DNA from 3 places in the Micromonospora sp. GCM10011541 genome. Region 1 is predicted to be linked to each of the others. Evidence: riboswitches for the same ligand, from Rfam matches in the RefSeq annotation. Region 1 holds a riboswitch; each other region holds the start of a gene.
What was found. A riboswitch is a leader RNA that binds a small molecule or an ion and turns the genes downstream of it on or off. The one in region 1 is predicted to bind cyclic di-AMP.
Positions count from the first base shown of each region.

Region 2: it holds a riboswitch for cyclic di-AMP, as region 1 does, so the genes downstream of both, ACFOYX_RS16920 (C39 family peptidase) here and ACFOYX_RS14290 (transglycosylase family protein) in region 1, are expected to answer to the same signal.
Region 3: it holds a riboswitch for cyclic di-AMP, as region 1 does, so the genes downstream of both, ACFOYX_RS25495 (NlpC/P60 family protein) here and ACFOYX_RS14290 (transglycosylase family protein) in region 1, are expected to answer to the same signal.

Region 1 is NZ_JBHSBP010000035.1:66,296-77,364, reverse strand. Features, by position in the region: gene ACFOYX_RS14305 (helix-turn-helix domain-containing protein) at 1-309, opposite strand, end outside; gene ACFOYX_RS14300 (LLM class flavin-dependent oxidoreductase) at 415-1,983, opposite strand; gene ACFOYX_RS14295 (glycoside hydrolase family 3 protein) at 2,234-4,069, shown strand; cyclic di-AMP (ydaO/yuaA leader) riboswitch at 4,246-4,419, shown strand; gene ACFOYX_RS14290 (transglycosylase family protein) at 4,417-5,085, shown strand; gene ACFOYX_RS14285 (YbaB/EbfC family nucleoid-associated protein) at 5,263-5,700, shown strand; gene ACFOYX_RS14280 (DUF899 family protein) at 5,767-6,042, shown strand; gene ACFOYX_RS14275 (M4 family metallopeptidase) at 6,029-8,062, opposite strand; gene ACFOYX_RS14270 (DinB family protein) at 8,586-9,104, shown strand; gene ACFOYX_RS14265 (hypothetical protein) at 9,232-9,468, shown strand; partial or broken gene ACFOYX_RS14260 (ATP-grasp domain-containing protein) at 9,545-9,661, opposite strand; gene ACFOYX_RS14255 (hypothetical protein) at 9,756-9,962, opposite strand; gene ACFOYX_RS14250 (OmpL47-type beta-barrel domain-containing protein) at 10,454-11,069, shown strand, end outside.
Region 2 is NZ_JBHSBP010000047.1:72,109-77,630, reverse strand. Features, by position in the region: gene ACFOYX_RS16935 (acyltransferase) at 1-620, shown strand, start outside; gene ACFOYX_RS16930 (hypothetical protein) at 739-1,257, shown strand; gene ACFOYX_RS16925 (hypothetical protein) at 1,410-2,198, shown strand; cyclic di-AMP (ydaO/yuaA leader) riboswitch at 2,486-2,626, shown strand; gene ACFOYX_RS16920 (C39 family peptidase) at 2,854-3,675, shown strand; gene ACFOYX_RS16915 (alpha/beta fold hydrolase) at 3,798-4,547, shown strand; gene uppS (polyprenyl diphosphate synthase) at 4,581-5,363, shown strand; gene ACFOYX_RS16905 (CDP-glycerol glycerophosphotransferase family protein) at 5,407-5,522, opposite strand, start outside.
Region 3 is NZ_JBHSBP010000057.1:178,119-183,640, reverse strand. Features, by position in the region: gene ACFOYX_RS25500 (hypothetical protein) at 294-818, shown strand; gene ACFOYX_RS25495 (NlpC/P60 family protein) at 997-1,983, opposite strand; cyclic di-AMP (ydaO/yuaA leader) riboswitch at 2,045-2,180, opposite strand; gene ACFOYX_RS25490 (peptidoglycan recognition family protein) at 2,412-4,439, shown strand; gene ACFOYX_RS25485 (C40 family peptidase) at 4,504-5,505, opposite strand.

The DNA.
Region 1 (11,069 bases):
CAGCGCGGTGAGCACCGGCAGCAGCTCCTGCCCCTTGGGGGTCAGCAGGTACTCGTCCCGGGTGCGCTGTCCGGGCTCGCGGTAGGGGCGCCGTTCGAGCAGGCCGTCGGCGACGAGCTGCTTCAGCCGCGCGGCGGCGACCGGCTCGCTGACGCCGACCCGCCGGGCGAAGTCGTCGAAGCGGCGGGTGCCGAACGACGCCTCCCGCAGCAGCAGGAGCGTGGACCGGTTCCCCACCACCTCGAGCGCGCGGGCGATCGAGCAGTTGCTGGTCAACCAGGCGTCGCGCTGCTCGAGGAAGTCCGTCATGCGGACGACGGTACGCCGCTGGCTTAGGAAAACCAAAGTCAGCCTGGATCACGCCGATGGCCGGCGCCATCGGGAATACGGCGACGAGCCGGGTGTGCCCGGCCGTCACACCTGACCGGCGTAGAAGCCGTAACGGGCCAGCGGCTCGACCATGTTCTGCTCTTCGTACGACAGGTGCGACCGCAGGGTGTCGGTGAGGACGTCCACCGCCTTCTGGAGCTCGGTGAAGTCGCCCGGGTTTTGGATCAGGTCCACCAGGGCCCGGTCCACGCCCTCCACCACGTCGTGGATCACCACATGCTCCGCCGCCAGGCGGTCGAGCACGGGGCCCAGCCCTGGGTCCGAACGGCGCAGGTGCGGGAAGATCATGTTGTCCTCCAGCCCGTGGTGCTGGGTCACCGCCGTGCAGTACGCGGCGCAGTACGCCCCCAGCGTCCAGTTGTTCTGCCGCATGGTCATCTCGTTGAGCACGGCCCGTGCCGCACCGGCGGAGACCACCCCGCGCCGGACCTGCTCGAGCAGGTCACGCACCTGCCCGAGTTCCTGGCGCAGGTGGTCGTGCACGTCGACCAGGTGTGCGCCGACGGCCTGGGCGTGCGGGGTGTAGACGTGCCCGGCCGGCGGCGGCGGGGCGGCCGGGCGGGTGGACTCGTCCCACAGTTGATGGTCGGTCAGCCGTACCCCCGGATCCGGGGTGGCGGTGACGGCGAGCGTGGTGGGGCCGCCGGCCTGGACCGCCTCGCGCTGCTCCTCGACGGCCTCGGCGCGGCTGCCGGGCTCGGCGCGCTCGGCGGCGACCAGCTCGCGTACGGCGGGCGCCACCTCCTGCGCGAAGAGCTGGATGGCGGTGGGGTCGTCGGCGGCGAGGACGAACCCGGACGTGCCGTGGTCGAGGGCGAGGCCGGCCAGCTCCTCCACCCACTGCTCCGGCGGCCCGACGAGGAAGCCGGAGCGGGACGGGGTGAACCGCCCGGAGACGTTGAGCAGCCGCCGTACCGACCGGGGATCCCGCCCCGCCGCCTCGGCGCCGTCATCGACCAGCGCGTTGAGCTCGGCCAGCTCGGCCGGCCCCTTGGGCAGGTACGCCAGCGACGGCAGCCAGCCGTCCGCCGCCCGGCCGACCAGCCGCAGCATCCGCGGCTTGTACGCGCCGACCCAGATCCCCACCTCGTGCGCCGGCGCGGGCCCGCGTTTCGCGCCGACCACCCGGTAGTGCTCCCCGTCGACCCGGACCATGCCCCGCCGGTCGGTGGCCCAGACCTCCCGGACGACCCGGATCGCCTCGTCCAGCGCGTCCACCGCCTGGCCGGGCGTGCGGCGACGTCCCCCGGCGGCCTCGATCGCCTCCCAGAAGGCGCCCGCGCCGAGGCCCAGCTCGACCCGGCCGCCGGTGAGCAGGTCCAGACTGGCCACGCTGCGGGCCAGCACCACCGGCTGGCGCAGCGGCAGGTTCAGCACGTTGCCGGCGAGGCGGATCCGGCTGGTCGCCGCCGCCAGGTACGACATCAGCGTCCAGGTGTCGAGGAGATTCGGCTGGTACGGGTGGTCCTGGAAGGTGGCGAGGTCCAGGCCGACCTGCTCACAGAGCTTGGCGAGGGCGACCACCCGCGCCGGGTCGGCGGCGGCGGGCGTGAGGAAGCCGCCGAAGATCAGCTCGTGCCCGTAGTCGGTCATGTCCGCTCCGCCACCTCGCCCCGATCCGCGCCGCCGGTGGGTCGTCGGCTGCGTCGTGCCGGCGGACCCCGCCACCGTAGCCCTGGCCGGCAGCCGGTGCTCACGAGCCCTGGCCGGCAGCCGGTGCTCACGGGACCGGAGGAATCGGCAGGATTGTTCACAGCTCGGGTCGTTCAGCGGTGTCCGTCGATGTCCGGGTGGCATATGGTGCCGGACAACGGCATGACCGTTCCTCCGGGAGGAGTGACCTGTGACCCGCCACCACCGTGTCCGCCGTCCGTTCAGCCTCGCCCTGCTCCTCGTCGCCGTGACCGCCCTGGCCGTGCCCGCGCGCCCGGCCAACGCCGCCACCTACCCGTACCAGGACCCGACCCTGCCCGTCGCCACCCGCGTCGCCGACCTGCTCGCCCGGATGACCCTGGACGAGAAGATCGGCCAGATGACCCAGGCCGAGCGGGGCTCGGTGACCGCCGCCGACCTGACCACCTACCGGCTGGGCTCGATCCTTTCCGGTGGCGGCTCCGCGCCCTCGCCCAACACCGCCACCAGCTGGGCCGACATGTACGACGGCTTCCAGCGGGGCGCCCTCGCTACTCCGCTCGCCATTCCGATGATCTACGGGGTGGACGCGGTGCACGGGCACAACAACGTGGTCGGCGCGACCATCTTCCCGCACAACATCGGCCTCGGGGCGACCCGCGACCCGGCCCTGGTCCAGCAGATCGGCCAGGCGGTGGCCGAGGAGGTCTCCGGCACCGGTGTCGACTGGGACTTCGCGCCGTGCCTCTGCGTGGCCCGCGACGACCGCTGGGGCCGCACCTACGAATCGTTCGGCGAGACGCCGGACCTCCCCTCCGACATGACCACGCTGATCACCGGGCTCCAGGGCCCGTCACTCGGCGGGCCCACGTCAGTGCTGGCCACCGCCAAGCACTACCTCGGCGACGGGGGCACCGCGGGCGGCGACGACCAGGGCGACACCCGGCTGACCGAGGCCGAGTTGCGGACCGTCCACCTACCACCGTTCCAGGCCGCGGTGCAGCGCGGCGTCGGGTCGGTGATGATCTCCTACAGCAGCTGGAACGGCGTGAAGATGCACGGCAACCGGTACCTGATCACCACCGTCCTCAAGGGTGAGCTCGGCTTCACCGGCTTCGTCGTCTCCGACTGGAACGGCATCGACCAGATCGACGGCGCCGCCGGCTTCACCGCCGCCGAGGTCACCGCCGCGGTCAACGCCGGCATCGACATGGTGATGGTGCCCGCCGCCTGGAAGACCTTCATCAGCACCCTGCGTGCCGAGGTGCAGAACGGCCACGTGCCGCTGAGCCGGATCGACGACGCGAACCGGCGGATCCTGACCAAGAAGTTCGAGCTGGGCCTCTTCGAGCGGCCGTACACGGATCGGAGCTGGACCCCCACGGTCGGCAGCGTCAGCCACCGCGCGCTCGCCCGGCAGGCCGTCCGCGAGTCGCAGGTGCTGCTGAAGAACACCGGCAGCGTGCTGCCGCTGGCCCGGGCCGACAACAAGATCTTCGTGGCTGGCCGGAACGCGGACAACATCGGCAACCAGAGTGGTGGCTGGACCATCTCCTGGCAGGGTTCCTCCGGCAACATCACGCCGGGCACCACGATCCTGCAGGGCATCCGGGCCGCGGTCGGTCCGACCACGACGGTCACCTACAACCAGCGCGGCACCGGTATCGACGGCAGCTACCGGGCCGCGATCGCCGTCGTCGGCGAGACGCCGTACGCCGAGGGCCAGGGCGACCGGACCGGCAGCATGAGCCTGGACCGGGAGGACCTGCGCACCATCGCCACCCTGCGCAACGCCGGCGTGCCGGTGATCGTGGTGCTGGTGTCCGGCCGGCCGATGGACATCGCCACCGAGCTGCCCAGATGGGACGCGCTGCTGGCGTCCTGGCTGCCGGGCACCGAGGGTGCCGGCGTGGCCGACGTCCTCTTCGGCGCCGCGCCCACCGGGAAACTGCCGATGACCTGGATGAACTCGGTCAGCCAGCAGCCCATAAACGCCGGTGACGGGCAGGTTCCGCTCTTCGCCCAAGGCTACGGCCTGACGTACTGAACGGGTCCGCGGAGGCCGTCGGGCAGTCGACCCGGCGGCCTCCCTATTGCATGTTCGGGAGCGTCGCAACTCGGAAATCCCCGCCTTCGCTCGGCCGGGTGAAGAACTTCACAAGAAGTGGGCGATCGTCCGAAATCATTCCTAACGTCGTATCCGTTCGCGATCGCGGACACCACGGACCGGTAACGCCTAATTCCGCCGCCGGCCCCGTGGTACCTGGACCTCAGGCGGGAGCGGGGGACCCACACGTTCCTCGGTGCTCGACACCTCGGGGTGAAGCCGCCGACCGGCGGCCGGGCTCCTCGGCCCGAACCCGACAGCTCACCTCGTCGGCGTGGAGGAAATCCATGGCAACTGAACACAGCGCACGTCACCGCCGGACCGGCCGCCGTCGGGTCGCCGTCGGGGCGCTCGTCGTCGGCGCGGCCACCGGTGCCGCCGCGATCCTCGGCCCGGCCGCGCCGGCCAGCGCGGCCAGCGTGAACTGGGACGCCATCGCCCAGTGCGAGTCCGGCGGCAACTGGCACATCAACACCGGCAACGGCTACTACGGTGGCCTGCAGTTCTCCAAGGGCACCTGGAACGGCTACGGCGGCCAGAAGTACGCCAGCCGGGCCGATCTGGCCAGCCGCGGCGAGCAGATCGCGATCGCCGAGAAGGTCCTCGACGGGCAGGGCATCGGTGCCTGGCCGGTCTGCGGCAAAAAGGGCGGCTCGACCAAGCGCTACTCCACCAGGGACTCCGGGTCGGCGTCCCGTTCGGACTCCGGCAGCAAGTCCAAGGCGAAGAAGCGCTCCTCGCGGAGCGAGCGGCCGGCCACCCGCAGCCACCGGCGTACCGCGCCGGCCTCGGGCGGCTCGGGCACCTACGTGGTCAAGCCGGGCGACACGCTGTCGATGATCGCCGACGCGCGGGACCTGGCCGGCGGCTGGCACGCGCTGTACGAGCGCAACAAGCGCGTGGTCGGCGACGATCCGGGCCTGATCTTCCCGGGTCAGCGGCTGCGCCTGCGCTGACGTACCACCGGCTCCGGCCCACGGGCCGGAGCCGGCGCAGCGGACGAACGCCCGGCCGGAGCACCGGCCGGGCGTTCGCCGTCCGGAATGGTGGAGGGGACGCCGAGGTGGCGGGCGGGCCGGGTGGCGGATTGCTATCGTCACGGTGCTCGGAAAGGACGTGAAGAAAGCGCGGGTATGACCAACGAACCGTTCTCCGCGGCCGCGAGCCTGGATGAACTGCTGACCCGGACCCAGCAGGCGTTGTCGGCGATGCGCTCCCGGCCCGTCGAGCACCCCGACGGCGATGCGGAGGAACTGCTGCGCGCCGACGGCACGGCGGCCGACGGGCTGGTGCGAGCCGTGGTCGTCCAGGGTGGACGGCTGGAGTCCGTCACCGTCGACCCGCGGCTGTCGGCGGCGGGCGTCGAGGCCGTCTGCGGGCACATCGTGGTGGCCGTCAACGCCGCCCTCGCCGACCTCGAAGCCCAGGTCAGCGCCTCGGCACGGGCCGACGCGGACGCCCTGGCCGCGCGGCTCGGCGGCCTGCGAGAGCAGTCCAGGCGGCAGATGGAGATGTTCAGCCAGGCGATGGAACACGCCGCGGCCCGGCTGGGCGGCGGCCGGCCGGACTGACCCGCGCCGGCCGACCGAGGCGCGCCCGGGCCGGCAGAATGTCGGTGCCCGGTTCAGGATCCCGGCATGGAGAAACCGCGGATCGTGACGGCCGAGGAGTGCCAGCGGGAGCGCGACGAGCTGCTCAAGGCCGAGAAGGAAGCCACCCGGGCGCTGGACGCGCTGGCCGCGCGGCGTCGTCGCCTCCCGATGGTCAAGTTCGACCACGGGTACGCGTTCGAGTCGCCGACCGGCAGGAAGAGGCTGCTCGACCTCTTCGAGGGGCGGCGACAGCTCGGCGAAGCGGTCGGTCGCCGGGAGGACGACGACCGACCGCTTCCCTTGATGATCAGCTCAGGTTGAGCGCGGTGTCGTCGATCACGAAGGACGTCTGCAGCGAGCTGTCCTCCACACCGCTGAACGAGATGGTCGCGGTGGTGCCGGCCAGCGACGAGACGTCGAAGGACTTCAGGACGTAGCCGGCGGCGGCGTTCACGTTGGAGTACGTCGCCAGGGTGGTGCTGCCGGCCTTGACGGTCAGCCTGTCGTAGACGGTGCTGCCCGACTCGGCCGTGTCGATGTGCAGGTAGAAGGAGAGCGTGGCCCGGCATCCGGCCGGGATGCTCACCGACTGCGACAGGGTGTCGGTGTGGGTCGAGCCGTACCCGTCGAGCCACGCCTTGTACGAACCGCTGCGCGCGGCCTGCCCGGTCGAGTTGGTGATGACCCCCGAGGTGGCGCTCCAGCCCACCGCACCGGACTCGAAGCCGGGGTTGGCCAGCTTCTGACCGGAGCAGCCGCCAGTGGGCGGCGGGGTGGTGCTGCCGCTGCAGGTCGGGTCACCGGCCTGCGCGGGCACGCTGACCGCGTCCCACGCGGCCTTGACCGTGTTGAACTCGGTGCAGCCGGTCGGGTAGAGGTTCTTCGCCGCCTGCAGCGTCCAGGTGCGGTACTTCAGGTACGACGAGGACGTCGTCTTCAGCAGCATCGCGTTGTACATGATCTTCATGGCCTGCTGGATGCCCAGGCCGGTCACGCTGCTGCCGTTGCAGGTCGAGCTGGCCGGCTGACCGTTGGTCGGGCTGCTGCCGTTGGCCAGCAGGTAGAACCAGTGGTTGCCGGGTCCGGCCGCCGCGTGCACCTCGGTGCTGGGGATGCTGCTGGAGTAGCAGTTGGGGTCACCCAGCGCCGACGGGTTGTACATGTTGCGGATCGGGCCGCTGCCGACCAGGTTGATCTTCTCGCCGACCAGGAAGTCCGGAGCGTCGTAGCTGGCGGGCTCGTTGGCGAACCACTCGGTCGCCGCGCCGAAGGTGTCGGCGACGAACTCCTGGGTGCCGTTGCCGGAGATGCCACCCGGGGTGTGGTCGTCGATGCCGTGGCCGATCTCGTGGGCGATCACGTCGATCGAACCGATCCACTGACCGGAGGTGTTCTTGCCGATCTGGACCTGGGTGCCGTCGTAGTAGGCGTTCTGGTCGATCAGGCCCACCCGGATCGGCCAGGCGCCACCGCTGCCGTCCGCGCCGTTGCGGCCGAGCCACTGGGCGAGCATCTTGTGCTCCGTCTGGGCGCCGAACAGCGCGTCGACGCAGCCGGTCTCCTTGTTGGTGGCCGTGCCGTTGCCCCAGACGTCGTCCGAGCCGGAGAACGTCGTGTTGGTCGCGGCGTCCTGGCAGCTCTGGTTGGTGACGCCCGGGTCCTTCATCGAGTACGTGCTGCCCGACAGCGTGGTGTTGAGGGTCAGCGGGCTCGGCCCGTTCCACGCGCCGGTGCCGCTGCCGTGCACGACGTGCTCCTGCTTGCGCAGCACCTCGCCGGTCAGGGCGTCGACGTCCACGGTGAGTCGGCTCGGGCCGTCCGCGGAGGTGCCCCGGACGGTGGTCTCCCAGGCCAGGGTCGGCTTGCTGTCGAGGGTGTAGACGACGAGCGTGGTGCCCTCGACGCCGGCGACGCTCTTCAGCTGGGCGCGGGCGGTCTTCTCCGCGGCCGCGGCCTTGAGCTTCGGCGTCGTGGCGAGGCTGCCGATGCTCTGCTGCTGGGCGACGGAGGCGTACTTCAGGTTGCCGGCGGAGTCGGTCGCCAGGACGAAGTCGCCACCGGTCACCGGCAGGCCCTTGTAGGTGCGCTCGTAGGGCACGTACTGGGTGCCCTCGGAGGTGATGACGGGCTTCTGGACGAAGGCGTCGTCGGAGCTCGCGTGCAGGTACTGCGGGCGGGCGGCGACGAGCGCGCTGGCCGAGTTGGCGGCGAGCGTGCGGGCCTCGGCCGCGTCGGGGGCGGGACTGGGGGGCGCGGCCTGTACGGCCGCTGCGGCGCCGGCGGCGACCAGACCGGCCGCGGCCGCGCCGGAGAGCGCGACGAGGCGGGATGAGAGCTTCAAGGGGGTGTGCTCCTGTTCCTAGGCGGCGCGCGGAGCCCGGTGGGGGCGCGCGCCGCGGTCAAGCTGCAAGGCGGGCGATGGTGGGTCTCCCGGGGCTGCCGGCGTTGCCCCGGATCGACGGACCGGCCATCCCGAGCCACCGGGGGTCGGTGACTCGTGGCAGCACGATCACACGGGCAGCGGTGCAGATCAATGGGTGACAGGGGCAACCGTCTCCTTCCGGTCGCCTCGCCGACCTCGTTGATTGAGGAAGCCATGATCTTCAATAGCCCCTGATCAGCCCTTACGTTTCCGGCCACGAACGAGGGCGTGTCCGAATCAGGGCTAATGCCGCTGTACGCTGATGGCGCCTCTTCGCACTCCTCCGAGGTCCCCACCGCTCCGGGCCGCACGGGTCGCCCGAACCCTGCCGAACGGACCGTGATCATCCGCCGTACCGCCGCCACGGGCCCGCCGTTCGGGCGACGGGATTGCGGGCGAGTGAGCATGCCGCTGGCGTCCCGGCGCGTGCCATCATGGCGGGATGACGTGGACCGCCCCCGATGTGCGCCGTCCCAGTGACCTTCTCGTCGCACCGGAGGCCGACCAGCTTCGGAACCTTCTCGACTGGCATCGCGCCACGCTGCTGCACAAATGCGCCGGTCTCAACGCCGACCAGCTGGAGCGGGCGCCACTGGCCTCCTCGAACCTGTCACTCCTCGGCCTGCTGCGGCACATGGCCAAAGTGGAGCGCAGCTGGTTTCGCACGCTCTTCCGCGGCGAAACGCTGGAAACGCTCTACTCCACGCCGGAATGGCGCGACGCCGACTTCGAGGGCGCCGATCCGGCGAGCGCCCCAGCCGACTACGCGCTTCTGGTCGAGGAGACAGGCTTTGCCCGTGAGGCCGTGGCTGCGGCCTCGATGGACGACACCTTCACCTTCCCGGACGAGGACGTGGCGTCGCTGCGCTACGTGTATCTACAGATGATCGGTGAGTACGCCCGCCACAACGGGCACGCCGACCTGCTGCGACAAGCCATCGACGGGGCGAAGGGCGTCTGACGCCCCGGGTGCCGGGGGCTGACTTCCACCGGCCCGGCGAGGTCGCACGATGCAGTAATGTCCGTTCGTGGCCATGTTCCTCGTCCTGCTTCGTCGATCCGGCCCTCGGTGGGACCCGGCACGGCCCATGCAGGAGCAGTCCGACTGGCCCGCGCACGCGGCGTTCATGGACGACCTGGTGAGTGCGGGGTTCGTCGTCCTGGGCGGGCCGCTGGCGGACGAGCACCGGGTGGTACTCGCCGTCGACGCCGAGTCTGAGGACCTCGTCCGCACCACCCTCGCCCGCGATCCATGGAGCGGGACGCATCTGCGGGTCGACAGGGTGGAGCCGTGGACGATCCGGCTCGATGGACGGCGTGCGTAGCGGCAGATCGGCCCCGGGTCGGTCGATCGACGCGGTGCTCGCCGCGCCGGCCTGACCGGGCCCCGCCGACGTCCGGTCAGGCCACGTCCGGGCGGGCCCGGCTCAGCGCGGTGACCAGCGCAGCCGGATCGACGGCGGCCGAGCGGTCGCTGACCTGGCCGTCGCCGAGCTCGACCACCCGCCACCGTCCGTCGGCGTGAGCGCCGGCTCATGCCGGTCGCGCTTGGCCGATTTCGACCGGTCCCGCATGACCGCCGGCCCACCGCCGAGCGCCCGCCGGCCAGCATTCAGCCCTGGTCGACCGCGACCCGGCAGGTCCGTACGGCCGCCATCGCGCGGGCCCGATCCTGACCGGAAGCGAGCAGGTGGTGATCGACCAGGGCGACCGGGGACGCCGGCAGCAGGGCGGCCTCGGCCTCCGCGGCGAAGTTGGTCGTCCAGGCGGCGCGGGGAGCAGCGGATTGTCCGTCCCTTGTGGCGTGACTGTCCGGCACTTTCGTCTCCGCAAGAGAAAAGTATCTGCCACACGAACGAAAGCTATGGACAGCCTGAGAGGAAGTTAGTAGGGTCGGTCACTGTCAATATGTTTCGTCGAGATGAACTACCGGCACGGTAGCTCTCCACTGTGGCCCTCAGGCGGCGCAACACGTCCGGAGGCCACGACCGGCCAGGGATGGCCGTCCCCGGGTCAACGCCGCACCACGGCGACCCGGCGCGGGCACGCGCCGCGGGTCGACCGATGTCCGTCCGTACCCGACGACACCCCAGTCAGCTCCGACGCGGAACCGCGTCCGATGCCGCGTGCGATCCGGCTCGCCGCCGACCTCGGACCATCACTCCATACAGGACGACCGTGGCAAACCGCCACGGCCGCGGATCCCGTGCGGCCAGGGAGGGGCCGCCGGGCAGCTCTGCCAATTCCTGACATCGACGGGCCGACGCACGCTCCGCCCGGTGTTCCCCCCGGACCGTGAAAGAGGCATCCATGAACTCACATCCACCGCGCGGCCGGCTCGCCCTGAGCCGGCTCAGGAGACCGATGGCGACCATCGCCACGATGGTCCTCCTGCTGACCGCCGCCGTGGCTGCGTCCCCGGCGAGTGCGCGTCCGACCGATCTGGAACGGCCGGCCACGGCGGGCGCGACCGCGCCGTCGCGGCAACTGCAGGCCCAGGTCCTCACCTGGACCGCCGGCGACAACTTCCTGTCGTACCGGTCCGCGCCGACGACCGCCACGGCCGGACCGGCCACCCTCGTCTTCGAGAACAGCGCGGCCACCGGCAACACCACCGGCATGCAGCACACCCTCACCTTCGAGACCGGGAACCCGTCGTACAACAGCGATGTCGACGTGAACATCCTGGCCGACCCATCGGATGCCAACGGGGGCCGGTGGACGGTCGACGTGGTGCTCACGCCCGGCACCTACCGCTACTTCTGCTCGATCCCCGGCCACGGCGGCATGACCGGGCTCCTGGTGGTCAGCGACGGCGGGTCGGACACCACACCGCCGACCGTGACGGCCGCGGTGACCGGGGAGAAGGACGCGACCGGCGCGTACGTGGGCAGCGCGACGGTGACCCTGTCCGCGACGGACACCG
Region 2 (5,522 bases), on a different contig from region 1:
TGGTGCCCGAGGAGAGCCGGTGGTGGTTCACCCAGGTCTTCCCGCTGGTGCGGTCCCTGGAGTTCTGGATGGGCGTGGCCGCGGCCGAGCTGATGCGCCGGGGGCGCTGGCGGGGGCCGGGCCTGACCGCCGCCAGCCTGCTCTTCGTGGCCACCTGGGCGGTCGCCGCGCAGTGGATCCGGGCGGAACTCTGGGCGGGCCTGCTGGCGGTGGCGTACCTGCTGGTCATCACCGCCGCCGCCGACGCGGACGTGCGCGGCCGGCGCACCCCGTGGCGGTCCCGGCCGATGGTCTGGCTCGGTGAGGTCTCCTTCGCCTTCTACCTGGTGCACGTCTTCGTGATGGTCACCGTGCTCCGACTGACCGGTCACTACGGGGTCGGGCTGCCGGGCTGGTGGGGCCCGCTCGCCGTGCTCGGCTTCCTGGTGGTCAACCTGGTGCTCGCCGGGGCCCTGCACCGGTACGTCGAGATGCCGATGATGCGCCGGCTGGGACCGCCCCGCCGGGCCCGCGCGCGGAGCGCCCCGGCCGCCGTCACGCCGGCCCAGGTCGGACCCGCCACCGCCCGCGACGGGCAGGTCAGGCCGATCGAGTACGCCGGGCGGCGCGACCCGGCCTGAGGCGGGCCCCCGCTCCGCCCGTTCGCTGTCGGTCCATGCTGGTCAGTGCGGCGACCCGACTCGTGGCGACACGCCCGGCGGCGATGCGGCACCGCGCCGTCGGCGGTAGCGTGGGTCCGTGCTTCCGGTCGCGCTCACCTGTCCCCTGTGGTGGGTGGCGCGCTGGACGGCCCGCATGCTGGCCAGTCTCGCCGTCGCGGTCGCCTGCTCGCTCGGCGCCGCCACCCTGCCCGTCGGCGCGGCCGCCGCCGCCCAGGCGGCCCCGGTCGCCGAGCTGACCTCCGCGGTCCCGGCACCCTCCTGGTCCACGATTCCGCCGGCCCTCCAGCCCGGCGCCGTTCCCGAGCCCGGCGACCGGCCCGAGGATGCGGGCCGCGCCCCGAGCGGCGCAACCGCCTTCGACGCGGGCCTGGCGTTGCCCGGAGGGACCACCGCGGACCGGGGGCACGTCGCACGGGCGTCCACCAGCGCGGCTGCCGGCGACGTCGTGGCCGGGACCGGCCAGCAGGCCCTGCCGGTGGGCAACGGCTCCCCGCTGGCGGCTTGGCGGACCGTGGCCGCCGCGGTCTCGAAGGAGCGCGTCCCGCGCGGAACCGCCCCGGCGGCCCCCGGCTCGCGGGCCCCGCCGACCCGCTGACCGCCCGCGGGCCACGCCCGCAGCCGTTCTCCACCGAACCTCACCCCCGCACCCCGCCCGACGGCGGCCCGGTGGCGCCCATTCCGGTCGCGCCCCGCCGCGCCGGGGCGTGCGGACCTCCTCCGCCACATCGCTCCCGTGAGGTGCCCACCATGCAGACCGTTCTCTACCAGTTCCTGATCGAGATCCCGCAGGCCGCCGCCATCTGGTCGGCCCTGCTCCTGCTCGCCCTGGCCCTGCTCGCCGCGCTGGTCGCCCGCCCGGAGCGGGAGAGCCCGTCCGACGCCGAGCCGGTGCCCGACCCGGCCGCCGAGGAGGCGGCCCGCCTCGCCGACCTGCGCCGGTACGCCGACGAGGTGGCGGTGGCCGCCGCCGGGGCCGCGCAGACCGCGCGCCGACGGCGGGAGCAGTGGCTGCGCGCCCAGGACGAGGTCGACCGGGCCTGGCAGGCGTACGACGAAGCGGAGACCGCCGCCCGTCGGCTTGCCGGCGCCGCCGTGCTGCCCGCGCCGCGTACCCCGCGGACTCCGGCGGAGTACGCCACCCGGGAGCGGTGGCTGCACCACGCGGCGATGGGGGCGCACTGGCGGGGTGAGCTGTCGGCACGGCAACTCGCCGACGTCCTGGCGCACCGGAACGGGTGGGACCCGCGCCGGCACCCGGCGGAACAGGAGATCGTCCTCGCCCGGGTGGTACGCGACGTGCGGCGGGCCGGCTACCGCACGGCGGCCGAGCGGGAGCAGCGGGCCTGGCGGGACGCGGAACTGGCCGCCGAGGCGGCCCGCGCGCTGGCCGTCGAGGCGTACGCCGCCGCGGCGGCGCTGCGGCCCGGCCCGGCCCCGGTACGCCGGACGGAGTCGACGACCCAGGCCCTCGCCCCGGTGGCGGCCGGCGCGGCCCCGGCCCGTCCGGCACGCTGGCGGCCCGCACGGGTTGGCTGAATTGTGACCTGAAATTGGTGAGCCTGGTCACGCGAATCGGGAAACGGTCATCCGGGTCAGTCGGGGCTGATCCACCCCGCAATTTCCGGTCGCTCGCCACCCGATGTCCGATTGTGGCCCGACGGTTCCGTCATAACTGCTTGTCCCATTGAGTGACGTCAGTGACGGACTGTTCCGGTCAGAGTAATGGTGACCGAGGTTTAAGCAGGTGGGGGTGCTTGGCACGGGGGATACCCACCGGTAGTGTCAGCGCGTCCGGTGCGGTTTCCGATCGCAAGAAGCGACGCCGCGCCGACCCGCTCAATCGTGATCTCACGAACCGGGGACCCAGTGCACGTCCGGGGTGAATCCGCGAGCCACGGCCCGCGGTAGGGCGACTTCCCGCCCGAATCCGTCAGCTAACCCGGTAGGCGGTGTCGGAAGGAGTTCCAACATCGTGCAGTTCGATCCCATCCCCCGTCCGTCCCCCCGCCTCCACGGCGCCGCGGTGCCGTCGCTCGCCTGACCGGCGCGCTGACTCCGGCATCGGCCCTGCTGCCCGGTTGACCGGGCGCCCCCTTCCCGCGGTCGCACCGCCCATGATCCCTCGTCACGCGTGAGCTCCTCCGCGCGTCGGATCGGCGTGCGCCGCTCCCGCCTTCCGTGGAGGACCAAGATGAAGCACACCCTGAAGCGGCAGCTGCGGCGCCTCGCCACCGAGCGCCCGTACCAGATCGTGGCTGGCTCCGCCGCCGCGCTCGTGCTGGCCTCCGGCACCGGCGCCCTGCTCGCCGGCACCGGCGACGCGCCCGTCCGCCAGGAGACCACCGCCGCCGTCTCCGAGCTGGCCCCGCGTCTCGGCGACGTGGCCACCCGCAGCCAGGAGCGGATCGCCGCCGTCCCGTCGACCTCGCCCAGCCCCAAGGCGTCGCCGACGGCGACCTCGGCCAAGCCGGACCCGGACCTGACCCGCAAGGCGGCGCCGAAGCCGCCGTCGACCAAGGTCCTCGACTACACCTACGAGGCACAGACCGCCTACTGGAACTGCGGCCCGGCCGCGGTGCGCAACGCGCTCAGCGCCAGCGGCGTCGAGACCACCCAGGACGCGATGGTCGCCCCCCTGAACGCCGGTGAGAACGGCACCAACTCGGCCGAGGACACCACCCGCGGGCTCAACCAGATGGTCAAGGGCAACCCGTACCGGACCCACGTGATCCCCGGCCCGGCCACCCCGGCCCAGATGGACCAGCTCCAGGCCGACGTGGTCAAGGCCATCACCGACGGCCGCGGCGTGGTCGCCAACATCGTCGGCTCCGCCACCGACACCGACGGCGGCTGGCACTCGTTCCCCGGCGGTCACTACATCGCCGTGGTCGGCTACAAGAACGACGGCCGGACCGTGCGGATCGCCGACTCGGCGAACCCGGCGCTGCCGGCGTACTGGATCACCACGATCGACCTGGCGAACTGGATGGCCACCCGCGGCTACTCCGCCTGATCCACTCCGCGTCACCCGTCGGGCACCGGCTCCAGGAGCCGGTGCCCGACGTCGTATGCCCGACCGTCCGGGCCGCCGCCGGCTCTCGCGCGTGGTGTCCCACCGGTGGCACACTGCGCCCCATGGGCGACGAGACGGGTACCCGCCAGCTGTTGCTGCTGCACGGCCTGGGCGCCACCGGCGAGGTGTGGCTGCCCTGGGCGCCGCTGCTGGAGCGCCGGTGGGCGGGGCGGTGGCTCGCCCCCGACCTGGCCGGGCACGGTTGGTCGCCGCCGTTGCCGGCGTACACCTTCGCGGCGCTGGCCCGGCGGGTCGTGGATGGCCTGGCGCCGGTCGCCGACCGGCTGGGACCGCGGGACCGGCTCGTGGTGCTCGGGCACTCGCTCGGCGGGGTGGTGGCGTTGGCGCTGGCCGCCCGGCAGCTCGGCCTGGCCATCGAGGCGGTGGTCGGGCTGGGCATCAAGGCGGTCTGGTCGCCCGCCGAGCTGGACAAGGCCCGGGAGCTGGCCGAGCGGCCGGTCACCTGGTTCGCCAGCCGGGACGAGGCGGCCCGCCGTTACCTGCGGGTCTCCGGCCTCGCCGGCCTCTTCGCCCCGGACCACCCGGTGGTCGACGCCGGACTGCGCCGGGAGGACGGCCGCTGGCGGCTGGCGATGGACCCGGCCGCGTTCGGGGTCGGGGAGCCGCGGCTGGCGGCGCTGCTCGCGGCGACCGACGTGCCGGTGCTGCTGGCTCGCGGCGAGCACGATCCGATGGTGACCGACGCCCAGCAGGAGTTCGGCGTCCCGGTGGCCACCCTGCCCGGCCTGGGGCACAACGCCCACGTCGAGGACCCGGAGGCGGTCCTCGCCCTCCTCGACCCGTACCACTGATGCGCGGGCGGGCTGAGGTGGTTATATCTGATCATGATGCAGCCCATCCGCCGCCTTGCCTATGAGCTCTACGCCCGCCGTCTCCGCGCCCAGCTGGCTCATCAGACACTGCCGCGCCACGTTGCCATGCTGATGGACGGAAACCGCCGGTGGGCCCGGCAGATGGGCTTCGACGACCCCGGGCTGGGCCACCGGTACGGCGCGGAGCACATCCACGAGGTACTGGGCTGGTGTGCCGAGACGGGCATCCGCCACGTCACGCTCTTCGTCGCCTCCGTGGACAACATGCGCAAACGCGCGTCCGACGAGGTCGAGAACCTGATGCGGATGATCGAGGAGGTCGTCGCGGAGCCACTCCTGCGCCCGGCCAACCCGTGGCGGCTCCACCTGGCCGGCCGCGCGGACGTGCTACCCGACTCGACCCGCCACGCCCTGAAACTCGCCGAGGACGCCACCCGTGAGCGGGGCGCCCACTTCCACCTCACGGTCGCCATCGGCTACGACGGCCGCGAGGAGATCGTCAGTGCGGTTCGTTCGCTGCTGGAGGACGAGGCGAGAGCGGGCGCCGCACTCGACGACGTCGCGCAACGCCTCACCGCCGACGCCATCGCGGCGCGTCTGTACACCGGCGGCCAGCCCGACCCGGATCTGATCATCCGCACCAGCGGAGAACGTCGCATGTCCGGGTTCCTGCTCTGGCAGGCCGCCTACTCCGAGCTGTACTTCTGCGACGTGTACTGGCCCGGCTTCCGGAAGATCGATTTCCTGCGCGCCCTGCGCTCCTACTCCGCTCGTGGTCGACGATTCGGGGCGTGACCACCCGGACGAGCACCGTCGGACGCCGCGACGGAAGGACTGCTCAGGGCGTCGGGGACAGGGGGGAGCCGTGCTGGGTGACGGCGTCCGCGGCCCGGGGCGCCGGTGGGTTCCAGTCCGGTTCGAGCTGGCGGCGGGCGGCGTCGACGAACGCCTCCG
Region 3 (5,522 bases), on a different contig from region 1:
AGTGGTTTCTTGCCTCGGGATCGGCGCCTCCGGTACACGTAGCCCTGGCCAACGGTGGCATGTACAGATCATGACTTGTCCCGTACAGCCATCAGTACAGCAATCAGTACAGCCAAGCCGACCGACGAACGGCGGGAGGGAGCGGCATCGGGCGACAGGTCGAGCAGGCCAGTGACGTTGCCCGACATCAGCCGACAGCGGTCTTGATCTTTGCAAGATAAAGGTCGGAGAGGGTCATCGGTGGCGCGCGCCCGGGGTGTGCCAAGGTAGTCCACCTGTTGTAGCTTCCCGCCATGGTATGGACTCGCCGGCTCGCGCTTGCCGGGATCGTTTGGTGCGCCGGCCTGTTGGCAGCCTCGACACTCCCAGGAGGTCTTCCGCTGCCCACGCCCATCATCCTGGCGTCGGCATTGCTGCTGGCGCTGCCGGGCTTTGTCATCACCCTCATCGCAGTCATGGGCCTCGCGGTCCAAGAGACCGGCACCCGTGCCGGCGGCGGCCAGGCGTTGTGGCGTCTGTTGCGCGAAACGATGCCGGGTTGGTTGCTCATCGCGAGCTGGCTGCTGTTCGCCGGGTTCTGGCTGGTCGGAGTTCTCTCCCTCGGTGCCACACCGGGTGTGCCGGAGCAGCGTGCCGGAACGTACGTCGTCAACAACCACGGCGAGGCGACGGTCATCAGCAAGGCTCAGTATCTGACCTTGAAGGCGCAGGAGAAGCGGATTGCTGTTTTCGTGCCGGGCGGCTTTTGCGTGTTCGCTGCGGTCATCTCAACTGCCCTGCTTCGTCGAGAAGCCCGGGACGAGGCGGTGCGTCCGTAGGGCCGCCGTTCGCGACCGGCCACCGATGTCCCCCACGCTTCACCACTCCCGCCGCAGGTGACGGGCACGATGACCATCGCTACCAGTGAGAGCAAAGCCCGCATGGCATCTCTGGCGCACCTGGCCGACCCGCTGACCGCGGAAGGGGCCCCGCCACGCGAGAGCCCCTTCCGGTGGATCAGCCCGGTCGGCCGTAGCTGTTGATCTGGCCGTCGTCGACGCGTTTCATCGTGATCGGCTTGCCGGACTGGGATGCGTGCACCACCCAGCCGCCGCCGACGTACATGCCGACGTGGTGCAGGTCGCTGTAGTAGAAGACCAGGTCACCGGCGCGCAGCTCGCTCCGGCTGACCCGGCGGGTGACGTCGTGCTGCTGCCGCGCGTTGTGCGGCAGCGAGACGCCGGCCTTGGCCCAGGCGGCCATGGTCAGGCCGGAGCAGTCGTAGTGGTCCGGGCCGGCGGCGCCCCAGACGTAGATCTTGCCGATCTGGGCGCAGGCGAACTTGACCGCGACCCCGGCGGGGCCGCCCGGGTAGCCGGACGGGCAGGGCGCGGGCCGCAGCGGGCCGCCGCCACCGCTGCCGTAGATCTTGAGGCGGAGCTTGTCCAGCTTGGCGATCTCGGCGTTGATCTGCTTCTTCTTCGCCGCGAGCTGGGCCTCGGTCCGGGTCAGCTGGGCGACCATCTCGTCGAGCGGCTTCTTCTTGGCGGCCAGCTCGTCGCGGAGTTCGACGACGTTGCGTACCTGCTGCTGCTGGCGGTGGGCGAAGCGGTCGAGCAGTTCGAGGCTCGTGACCACGTCGCTCGGCGACCGGCTGCCCAGTAGCGCGTTCACCGTCGACAGGTTGTCGCCCTTGTAGGCGTCGGCGGCGAGGCCGCCGACCTGACCCATGGCGAGGTCGACCCGGAGCTGCAACGGGGCGATCTGCTTGGCCAGGGCCTCGGCCTGCTTCCGCTTGGCGGCGAGGTCCTGACGGGTGGCGTTGTGCTGCTCGATGATCGGTTCGAGCTTGTTCCAGTCCTGGTCGATCTGGCGCTCGATCTCGGCGACCGACGGGTCGGCGTGGGCCGCCGTGGCGCCGCCGGTCAGGATGACGGCGGTACCGGCCAGGGCGGCGAGGGCGGTGGTGAAGCGGGACCAGCGTGGACGCGGCGCAGCCGTCATCCGGTCGTTCGACCGGACCGACGGTCGCCGCGGGGCATGGTGTGCCACCGGGCTTCCTGACTCCTTCTTCGCTGACCGCCTACCGGGTTAGCTGACGGGTTCGGACGGGAAGGGAGCCGCCCTACCGCATTGCTGCGGATTCACCCCAGGTAACTGGGTCCCCGGCTCGCCCGGAGGCGACTCGGCAGTGTCGGACCGTCACCACCCGGGTTGGGCGATGCACATTCCGGTCGACGATTGACCAGAGTAGAGAGCGCCGTTATCAATCCGCAACCCGAGACGCCGTGACACTCCGTACCCGAATTCGCATGGGCCGCGCTGGTGAAGGTTTCCTTCACTCAACATCACTGCGGGGAAAGGTATTGACCCAACGCCATGGGTGGGGTGAGGGTGAGCACGCAGTGACTTCCGCCCGACCTGGAGGTTCGATGCTCCGTCCACCCTTGCCGCCGAGCAGACGAGTTCTGCTCGCCACCGCCGTGGCTGCGGCGACCGCCCTTCTCAGCACCGGACCCGTCGCCGCCGAGCCCCTGACCGCCGGGTCCGCCGACCGCCAGCAGCAGTACGCCGCCGCGGCGGCCGAGTACGGCGTGCCGGAGATCGTCCTGCTCGGCGTGTCGTACCTGGAGTCCCGCTGGGACACCCACCCCGGCCAGCCCAGCACCAGCGGCGGCTACGGGCCGATGCACCTGACCGACGCCGAACAGGTCGCCTCGACCCCCGGCAGCTCACACGTCGACGAGAACGAGGACCCCCGGGGCGACGACGCCCGGCCGCTGGTGGTCGACACGTCGGCCGCCGCCGAGGCGACCGGCGACGTCCTGCCGCAGGCGTCCCTGCAGACCCTCGACGCTGCCGCCGCGCTCACCGGCGTGGCCGAGGCGACGCTGCGCACCGACGCCACCGCCAACATCCGCGGCGGGGCGGCGCTGCTCGCGTCGTACCAGAAGGAACTGGCCGCGCCGGTCGGCGCCGGCAGCGACCCGGCGGCCTGGTACGGCGCGGTGGCCCGGTACTCCGGCGCGGACACCGAGGACGCCGCCGCGGCCTTCGCCGACGAGGTGTACGACCAGATCAGCGTCGGCGCCAGCCGGATGACCGACGACGGCCAGCGGGTCACCCTCGCCGCCCGCCAGGTGTCCCCTGACGAGTCGGGGCTGCACCGGCTCGGGTTGCGCCGCGCCGAGCGGCCGGACGGCCTGGAGTGCCCGGTCCGCCTCGCCTGCGAGTGGATCCCGGCCCCGTACGAGAAGTACGGCCCGAAGCCGGGTGACTACGGCAACCACGATCTCGGTGACCGGCCGGCCCAGCAGAAGCTCGAGTACATCGTCATCCACGACACCGAGGGCTACTTCGGTCCGAGCGTGAAGCTGGTGCAGACCAAGACCTACCTGGGCTGGCACTACACGCTGCGCTCGGTGGACGGCTACGTCGCCCAGCACATCAAGGCCAAGGACGTCGGCTGGCAGGCCGGCAACTGGTACGTCAACGCCAAGTCCATCGGCATCGAGCACGAGGGCTTCGCCGGCCACGGCACCTGGTACACCGAGGCGATGTACCGGACGTCGGCGAAGCTGGTCCGGCACCTGGCGCTGCGGTTCCAGATCCCGCTGGACCGGCAGCACATCCTCGGCCACGACAATGTCCCGGGCACCACCGCCGGGACCGTGGCCGATATGCACTGGGACCCGGGCCCGTACTGGGACTGGTCGCACTACTTCGACCTGATGAAGGCGCCGTTCCAGTCGACCGGCACCCCGCACACCGGTCTGGTCACCATCGACCCGGACTTCGCCAGCAACCGCCCGGCGTTCTACGGCTGCAACCAGCAGCCGCCGGGCGTGCCGGATCCGCCGCCGCCGGCCGAGCCCTGCCCGCTGCGCGGCTCGTCCTCGGTCATCCTGCACAGCGCCCCGAGCCTGGACGCCCCGCTGGTCAACGACCGGGGGCTGCGCCCGAACGGCACGCCGGACACCATGTACATCAAGGACCATGGTGCCCGCGCCTCGGCCGGTCAGACGTACGCCCTCGCGGACGTCCAGGGTGACTGGACCGCGATCTGGTACCTCGGCCAGAAGGCCTGGTTCTTCAACCCGTCCGCCGCGCCCACCGCGAAGTGGGCGCAGGGCTTCGTGGTGACGCCCAAGCCGGGCAAGACCACGATCCCGGTGTACGGGCGGGCCTACCCCGAGCGGGCCGCCTACCCGGCCACCATCCCGTACCAGGGCATCTCGCCGCTGCAGTACACCTTCGCGGCGGGCCAGCGGTACGCGCTCGGCGGCGTCCTCCCGGGCGAGTACTACCGGGCGGTCTCGTTCGACGGCTCCGCCCCCGGCGACCGGACGGTGGTCCGGGGCGAGAACCAGTACGTGCAGATCCAGTTCGGCCACCGGGTGATGTTCGCGAACCTGGACGACGTGCTGATCCTGCCGGCCGCGGTGGGCGCGCCGCAGTAGCCACCGCATCCGACGACGAAGGCCCCCGGTCAGCTCGACCGGGGGCCTTCGTCGTCGGATCGGATCAGGTGACTCGGCGGTAGCCGGCCACCGGCATGTAGTTGACCTGGCTCACCTGGACCGGTTTGCCGGTCCGTGGCGCGTGCACCATCAGGCCGTTGCCGAGGTACAGGCCGACGTGGTGCAGGTCGCTGTAGAAGAACACCAGGTCACCGGGGCGGGCGTCGGAGCGGGAGACCGCCCTGCCCTCGCTCCACTGGGCGCCGGTGAAGTGGGTCAGGTAGATGCCCGCCGCCTTGTAGGCGTACTGGGTCAGACCGGAGCAGTCGAACGAGTTCGGGCCGGTGGCGCCCCAGACGTACGGGTCGCCGACCTGCTGGCAGGCGACCCGGATGGCGGTCTGCGCGGCGCTGCTGACCACACCGTTGATGGTCGGGCAGCCGGTGACCTTCACCGTGGTCTTCGGCAGCGCGGCGGTGAGGCGCTTGATCTCGGCGTCGATCTGCTTCTTCTTCGCCGCCAGCTCGTCGCGCTGCTTGATCTGGGTGGCGATCAGCGCGTCCAGCTTCGCCTTCTGCGCCTTGTACTTGTCGCGGACGGCGAGCACGCCGGCGATCTGCTTGCGCTCCTGCGTGGCGAGCCGGTCGAGGATGGTGAGCTGCTCGGCGAGCGTCCCCGGCTTGGCGTCGACCAGCAGGGCGCCGACCTCCTGGGAGGGGCCCTGCATGTAGTAGCGGGAGGCCAGTTCGCCGACCCGGTTCATGGCGAGCGTGGACTCCAGCTCCAGCGGCGCCATCTTCTTCTGCAGGTTCGCCGACTTCTTCTGGTTGACCTTCAGCTGGGCGCGGATCTTGTTGTAGCCCTCGATGGTGGGCTCCAGCTGCTCCCACTGCTTGTCGATCTGCGCCTCGATCTCGTCCACCGACGGCGCGGCGTGCGCCGGCGCGGCGACGAGTCCGGCACCGACGGCGACGGCCGCGACCAGGGTGAGCAGACGGTGTACGACCCGGCGGGCGCCGACCGGTCGGACGGGCGGCTGACTCCGGGCGTGACGATGAGGGGGCATGGTTGCCACCGGCACCG